DNA from 3 places in the Acerihabitans sp. TG2 genome. Region 2 is predicted to be linked to each of the others. Evidence: riboswitches for the same ligand, from Rfam matches in the RefSeq annotation. Region 2 holds a riboswitch; each other region holds the start of a gene.
What was found. Region 2 has a riboswitch for thiamine pyrophosphate ahead of thiM (hydroxyethylthiazole kinase). Riboswitches for the same ligand answer to the same signal wherever they lie in the genome.
Positions count from the first base shown of each region.

Region 1: another riboswitch for thiamine pyrophosphate. It lies ahead of thiB (thiamine ABC transporter substrate binding subunit); the one in region 2 lies ahead of thiM (hydroxyethylthiazole kinase).
Region 3: another riboswitch for thiamine pyrophosphate. It lies ahead of thiC (phosphomethylpyrimidine synthase ThiC); the one in region 2 lies ahead of thiM (hydroxyethylthiazole kinase).

Region 1 is NZ_JAYGJO010000028.1:60,279-62,544, reverse strand. Features, by position in the region: gene SJI19_RS20230 (Rpn family recombination-promoting nuclease/putative transposase) at 1-422, shown strand, start outside; TPP riboswitch at 784-901, shown strand; gene thiB (thiamine ABC transporter substrate binding subunit) at 944-1,924, shown strand; gene thiP (thiamine/thiamine pyrophosphate ABC transporter permease ThiP) at 1,921-2,266, shown strand, end outside.
Region 2 is NZ_JAYGJO010000001.1:10,974-13,239, reverse strand. Features, by position in the region: gene thiD (bifunctional hydroxymethylpyrimidine kinase/phosphomethylpyrimidine kinase) at 1-498, opposite strand, end outside; gene thiM (hydroxyethylthiazole kinase) at 495-1,289, opposite strand; TPP riboswitch at 1,326-1,426, opposite strand; gene SJI19_RS00070 (hypothetical protein) at 1,471-1,641, opposite strand; gene SJI19_RS00065 (LuxR family transcriptional regulator) at 1,984-2,266, opposite strand, start outside.
Region 3 is NZ_JAYGJO010000041.1:15,983-18,248, reverse strand. Features, by position in the region: gene rsd (sigma D regulator) at 1-432, shown strand, start outside; TPP riboswitch at 751-864, shown strand; gene thiC (phosphomethylpyrimidine synthase ThiC) at 968-2,266, shown strand, end outside.

The DNA of each region.
Region 1 (2,266 bases), on a different contig from region 2:
AAACCCACCGCAAAGTGGCATTGCTCGAATATGTGCAAAAACACATCCGCGAGCGGGATATTAACCTCCGCTTGCGCGATATCGCCTTTCTGCTTGAATTAACCCAGCCCAGTAAAGAGCAGATGATATGCCTGCTGCACTATCTGGCGCAGGAGGCAAATACCCTTGACTCGGACGCTTTTTTCCGTAATCTGGGAAAAAAAACACCCCATTACAAGGAGGAAATGATGACCATTGCAGAACAACTGGAACAAAAAGGACACAAGATAGGACTGCAAGAAGGCCGCCAAGAAGGACTCAGTGCAGGGTGTAGAAACATCGCCCGTAATATGCTGGCGATAGGTCTGGAGCGTGCAACCATTGAACTGACCACCGGTTTGAGCAGCGCAGAGCTTGATGCCCTGACAGAACCTGCCGCATAAGCCAATACCGATCATGTTGCACCACACCATTGCAGCAAAAAAGCGGTCAGCTCACGCCACTGGCGGGTGGAAGAGACCAAAACTCAGCATTACGTTTACAACTATGGCCACATCCTGGTTTTTGCTTCACATCACTGATGCTGTTTATTACGGTGATTTATTGTCACCACTATGTTACCCCCCACAGCGATATCCTTCAGCTGATGCAACATACTCCAAGAGAATAACGCTGCCATCCACTTAATGGTGGCATGAACACCTTGGCATGGTTTGATGTTAAATCCGCCGGGTTCGTACCCCCGAAAGACGCAATAAGCCGGGTATTGTTGGCAAGCCAAACATAAAACCATTACAATTGCTTCTGTTCTCAACGGGGTGCGAAACATCTTGCACGGTACGACGCCAGATGATCGCTGAGAGTAAACCCGTCGAACCTGATCCGGTTAATACCGGCGAAGGGATTTGAGAGTGTGCCTCATCGCCTCAAAAACCTTTGCCACCTTTTTTTTCAGGAGCGCAAAGTGTTAAAAAAATGGTTTCCTTGTCTGTTACTGCTGGCCGCCGCTCCGGCGCTGGCTAAACCTGTCCTTACGGTACTAACCTATGATTCCTTCGCATCGGAGTGGGGCCCCGGACCGGCGGTAAAAACCGCGTTCGAAAAACAATGTGGCTGCGAGCTGAAATATGTCGTGCAGGAAGACGGTGTGGCGTTGTTAAATCGCTTGCGCATCGAAGGCAAAAACAGCGATGCCGATGTAGTGCTGGGGTTAGATAATAATTTACTTAAAGCCGCCCAAGATACGCATTTATTCGTCGAGCATCACGTAGATACCACCGGATTAAACCTGCCGGATGGCTGGCACAATGCCACCTTTCTGCCGTTTGACTACGGTTATTTTGCCTTCGTTTACGATAAAAATCGCCTGAAAAACCCGCCGAAAAGTCTGCATGATCTAATAGACGGCCCGGTACCGCTTAAAATTATTTATGAGGATCCGCGGACCAGCACGCCCGGTTTGGGCTTGATGTTATGGGTGAAAAAAGTCTATGGCGATGATGCAGCACAGGCATGGCAGCGATTAGCGAAAAAAACCGTCACGGTACCTAAAGGATGGAGTGAAGCTTACGGTCTGTTTCTCAAAGGAGAAGCGGATATGGTCCTGAGCTATACCACCTCGCCGGCATACCACATCGTTGAGGAGAAAAAAGACAACTATGCGGCCGCTGCCTTTAGCGAAGGACAATACCTGCAGGTTGAGGTCGCTGGTCAGTTGGCCGCCAGCAAACACCCCGAGCTGGCGCAACAGTTTATGCATTTTATCGTTTCACCGGCCTTTCAGCAGACTATTCCCACAGGAAATTGGATGTATCCGGTGATTAAAACCACGCTTCCCGCCGGATTTGACGCCTTACCCGCCAAAACCCTGACCTTCAGTCCCGACGATGTGGCGGCACACCGCGCCGCCTGGACCCAGGAGTGGTTACGTTCAGTAAGCCAATGATTGCACGCTGGTTATGGCCTGGGTTGCTGGCCGCATTAGTCTTAACCGCTATCGCCCTCGCCGCCGTCGGTGCGTTATGGCTTAATGCCCCGGCGCAGCATTGGCGGTTGTGGTGGTCCGACAGTTATTTGTGGCATGTACTCCGTTTTACTTTTTGGCAAGCGCTGTTATCAGCGCTACTATCGGTTATGCCTGCGCTATTGCTGGCCCGGGCGCTGTTTCGCCGGCGATTTCCCGGCCGGCGGCTACTACTGCGTTTTTGCGCCATGACATTAGTATTGCCAGTGCTGGTTGCGGTGTTTGGTATTCTCAGCGTCTATGGCCGTCAGGGCTGGTTGGCAC
Region 2 (2,266 bases):
TAACGCCCGCCCTTGCTCGCACATTTCCCGCTCGTCGGTGGCCAGACGGCAACCCAACAGTGCTGCCGCTTCATGCAGATTGGGGGTAATAATGGACGCGAGCGGCAATAGCAGTTCACGCACCGCGCCAATAGCGTCCGGTGCCAATAAAAAGTCCCCGCTTTTCGCCACCATGACGGTATCCAGTACCACGTATGGAATGGGGTACTGCCGCAGTTTTTCCGCAACGACCCGCACAATATCCGCCTGACCCAGCATGCCAATCTTAGCGCTGTCAATACGCACGTCGCTCAGTACAGAATCCATCTGCTCGCTCACAAACGCCGGGGGGATGGGGTAAATGGCCTGGACGCCGCAGGTATTTTGCGCCACCAGGGCGGTGATAACCGACGTAGCATAACCGCCTAGGGCCGAGAAGGTCTTTATATCCGCCTGAATGCCCGCCCCGCCACTGGGATCAGTACCGGCAATACTGAGTAGGTTGATCTGGCGTTTCATTGTAAATCCTCGCGGCTCATGGCGTATAAGTGGTCAAGAAAGCCCACCGCAAAGCTACCGGGCCCCGACGACGCCGAGGCGGTTAAGCGACCGGCGCGGGCCATAACCCGACAGGCTGCCGCCACATGCTGCAGCCGATCTCCCGGCAGGGCGCAAAAAGCCGCTACCACCGCCGATAATGCGCAGCCGGTGCCGGTAACCCGGGTCATCAACGGATCGCCATCGTCCACGGACCATACCCGCGCACCGTCGGTGATAAAATCCACCCGGCCGGTGATGGCCACCAGCGTGCCATACTCTCTGGCCAGCCGTTCAGCGGCCGGCAACGCGCGAAACGAATCATCGGCACTATCCACGCCACGGCCCAGGCTAGGCTCACCGGCCAGAGCCAGAATTTCGGACGCATTCGCGCGAATGGCGGCGGGTTTCAACGATAAAATAGACACAGCGAACGCTGTGCGATAATCCAACGCCCCCACCGCCACTGGGTCCAGTACCCAAGGAACGCCAGCCTGATTGGCGCCGAGTATGGCAGCCATCATCGCCTCGGCGCGCCTGTGGCTCAGCGTACCTATATTGATTAGCACAGCATCCGCCATAGTGCTGAACTGCGCAGCCTCGCGTGGTTCAATCACCATCGCCGGTGCGGCGCCGAGGGCCAGAAGGGTATTGGCGGTAAATTCCTGGACCACATCATTGGTCAAGCAATGAACCAATGGCGCGCGCTGACGCAGCGCTTCGAGAGAGGTGAGCGCAGTTAAGCCAGGTAATTCAATCGGTAGAATGGTCATATTGCTCCCAGCCAACGGTGGGAACACGGACCCGGTAGAGAGAGACCGCGACTTCCCTACGCTGGCATTATCCAGATCAGGTAATACGGGTAAAATCTCAGTCCTACGCGCTGCGGCGGACACCCCGAGTCATGTAAAACGATTATCCGGTCAGCCGCGCAAAAGGTCAATAACCGGTGTGTCAGGGATGAATGAGCATTCGGCCAACGCAGTCGTCGAATGTTACCTGCGCGCCGGGCATGCCAGTAGGTGTGAGCAGCCAGCGTGAAGCCTCACCACCCGGTCGGGTAAAACCTGCCTGAGCCAAGGCGTCAAGTCGACCCGCCATCCAATGGTCATTATTAAACAACAACGTTATTTTCCATGCCGGTTCACCGCTGCATTTAACAACTTTGTTATTTATTATCTCTTCTATAATTTCATTATAATTAGGCTGAGCAGAAAATACGGGCCATGATAGAGGCAATAATAAACAGCACAAAATAAATTTATACATAACTGCCTTACTCAATATCGTTTAATCTATAGAGTAGAATAGCACTAAATTTTACACGCAGACCCACATCATACTAAACCCTGATTAAACCACAGAGAATATCCTGAATAATCGTCCAACAAAGATTGACTAAAACACGACCAGCAACAGAATAACCCTATATTTGATATTGGCTTGGCGGTAATTATAAACGGGGTATTAACTAAATAATTTCAGTTCCATTGCACGGGTAATGGCATGTTTTGCATTGGTGACACCGAGTTTTTCGATGATATTTCTGATATGAAATTTTACCGTACCTTCGCGTATTGCCAGAATAGTGGCCACCTCACCATAGGTTTTACCGACGCTAGCCCAAAATAACACCTCTTTTTCGCGCGGGGAAAGCTGCTGGACCACCGGCTTTTCGCCATTCAGCGGTAATAGCGGTAAGTGTGCGTTACGAAAAACCATGACTTTTTCATGGGTGTTAATCAGTAGC
Region 3 (2,266 bases), on a different contig from region 2:
GTAGCGTATTATCATCTGATCGGCCTCAAGCCTAATAAAGAAAAGCATACCCTACTGAATGAAGCTGCACTGGATGACTTTTGCCATAAACTGGTGGATTATCTATCCGCAGGCCATTTTCATATTTACGATCGCATCGTACAAAACGCTGACGATAACAGTGATACAAAACGCGTCATCAGCACCCAGCTCTATCCGGCGCTACAGGCAAACACCATGTTGATTATGGCATTTTATGATAGCCAGTTGGAAACGGCTATTGATCATGATAATTACCTGGAGTTTCAGACGGCGCTTTCCGGAGTAGGTGAGGCATTGGCCAACCGCTTTGCGCTAGAAGATAAACTGATCCAACAGGCGCTGGAGTACAAAGCGGAATATTTAGCCGGCATGTCGGCGGCAAACGATGCCAAACCATCGCGCACTGCGTGATAGAACGTCAGCCACGTTGGTTGAATTGCAGTAGAATGAGTGTTGTAACCGGTGATATTTAAGCCGGGATACCCTAAAGATTTCGAGTTGCAGGCAGGCGGCTAGCAAATGAACCCCGATGAGCTTACTCAGGTAAGTGATTCGGGTGAATGCGCGCTGCCAACGCACCTGCAGCTTGAAAGATGACGGGTAATACCCTAAAGATTTCGAGTTGCAGGCAGGCGGCTAGCAAATGAACCCCGATGAGCTTACTCCGGTAAGTGATTCGGGTGAATGCGCGCTGCCAACGCACCTGCAGCTTGAAAGATGACGGGTATGTTTATCTTGTCGGAGTGCCTAGCGCGTAAATTACGCCAGGCTGAGACCGTTAATTCGGGATCCGCGGAACCTGATCGGGTTAATACCTGCGAAGGGAACAAGAGTAATCCACTGCCGGTGGTCCACTGTATTTCGGTCGGTTTACCTGCATATTTTTATTACTCCCGTAGCGCTCCAGACAAGCAATTTTCCCTTATATTGATTGAAAGGAATTGCTATGTCTTCATCTAATACCCCTCCATCACGCCGCGAACAGCGTGCATTAGCCCTGGATTTTATCAATCGTCTGCAAGGCGAGGTTTTCCCCAATTCACGCCGTATCTACCTGCAGGGCTCCCGCACCGATATCCAGGTGCCGATGCGTGAAATTCAGCTTAGTCCCAGCCTTATCGGCGCACACCACGCTACCCAACGTTACGAAGAAAATGAGGCGATACCGGTATACGATACTGCCGGCCCTTATGGTGATCCCGAAGTGGACATTGATGTGCGTGTTGGGCTACGCCGCCTGCGTTCCCAATGGATAGAACAACGACAAGACAGTGAAATACTGGGTGGTTTAAGTTCGCGTTACAGCGGGGAACGTCGCGCGGACGACGGGCTGGACGAAGTCCGCTTCACGCCCAATCATACCCCGCGGCGTGCTAAGCCGGGTCGCTGCGTGACACAAATGCATTACGCTCGTGCTGGTATCATCACGCCTGAAATGGAATTTATTGCTTTGCGGGAAAATATGGGCCGCGAGCGAATTCGTGGCGACGTATTGTTGCAACAACATGCTGGTCAACGTTTTGGCGCCCATTTACCGGATAATATCACGCCGGAATTTGTCCGGCGGGAAGTGGCCGAGGGACGAGCCATCATTCCGGCCAATATTAATCATCCCGAATCGGAACCGATGATCATCGGCCGTAACTTCCTGGTCAAGGTTAACGCCAATATTGGCAACTCGGCGGTGAGTTCATCCATCGAGGAGGAGGTGGAGAAATTGGTGTGGTCGACGCGCTGGGGCGCGGATACCGTGATGGACCTTTCCACCGGCCGTTATATCCATGAGACCCGCGAGTGGATCCTGCGCAACAGTCCGGTGCCGATTGGCACAGTGCCAATCTATCAGGCGCTGGAAAAGGTCAACGGTGTCGCGGAAAACCTGGATTGGGAATGCTTTCGCGACACCCTGCTCGAACAAGCAGAACAGGGAGTGGATTATTTTACCATCCACGCTGGCGTGCTGCTGCGCTACGTCCCTATGACTGCCAAGCGCCTAACCGGTATCGTATCGCGCGGGGGGTCGATAATGGCGAAATGGTGTTTATCTCACCATCAGGAGAGCTTCCTGTATGAACACTTTCGGGATATCTGTGAAATTTGCGCAGCCTATGACGTAGCGTTATCACTGGGTGATGGCTTGCGTCCCGGTTCCATACAGGACGCCAACGACGAAGCGCAGTTTGCCGAGCTTTACACGCTGGGCGAACTGACCAAAATCGCCTGGGAGTATGACGTGCAGGTGATG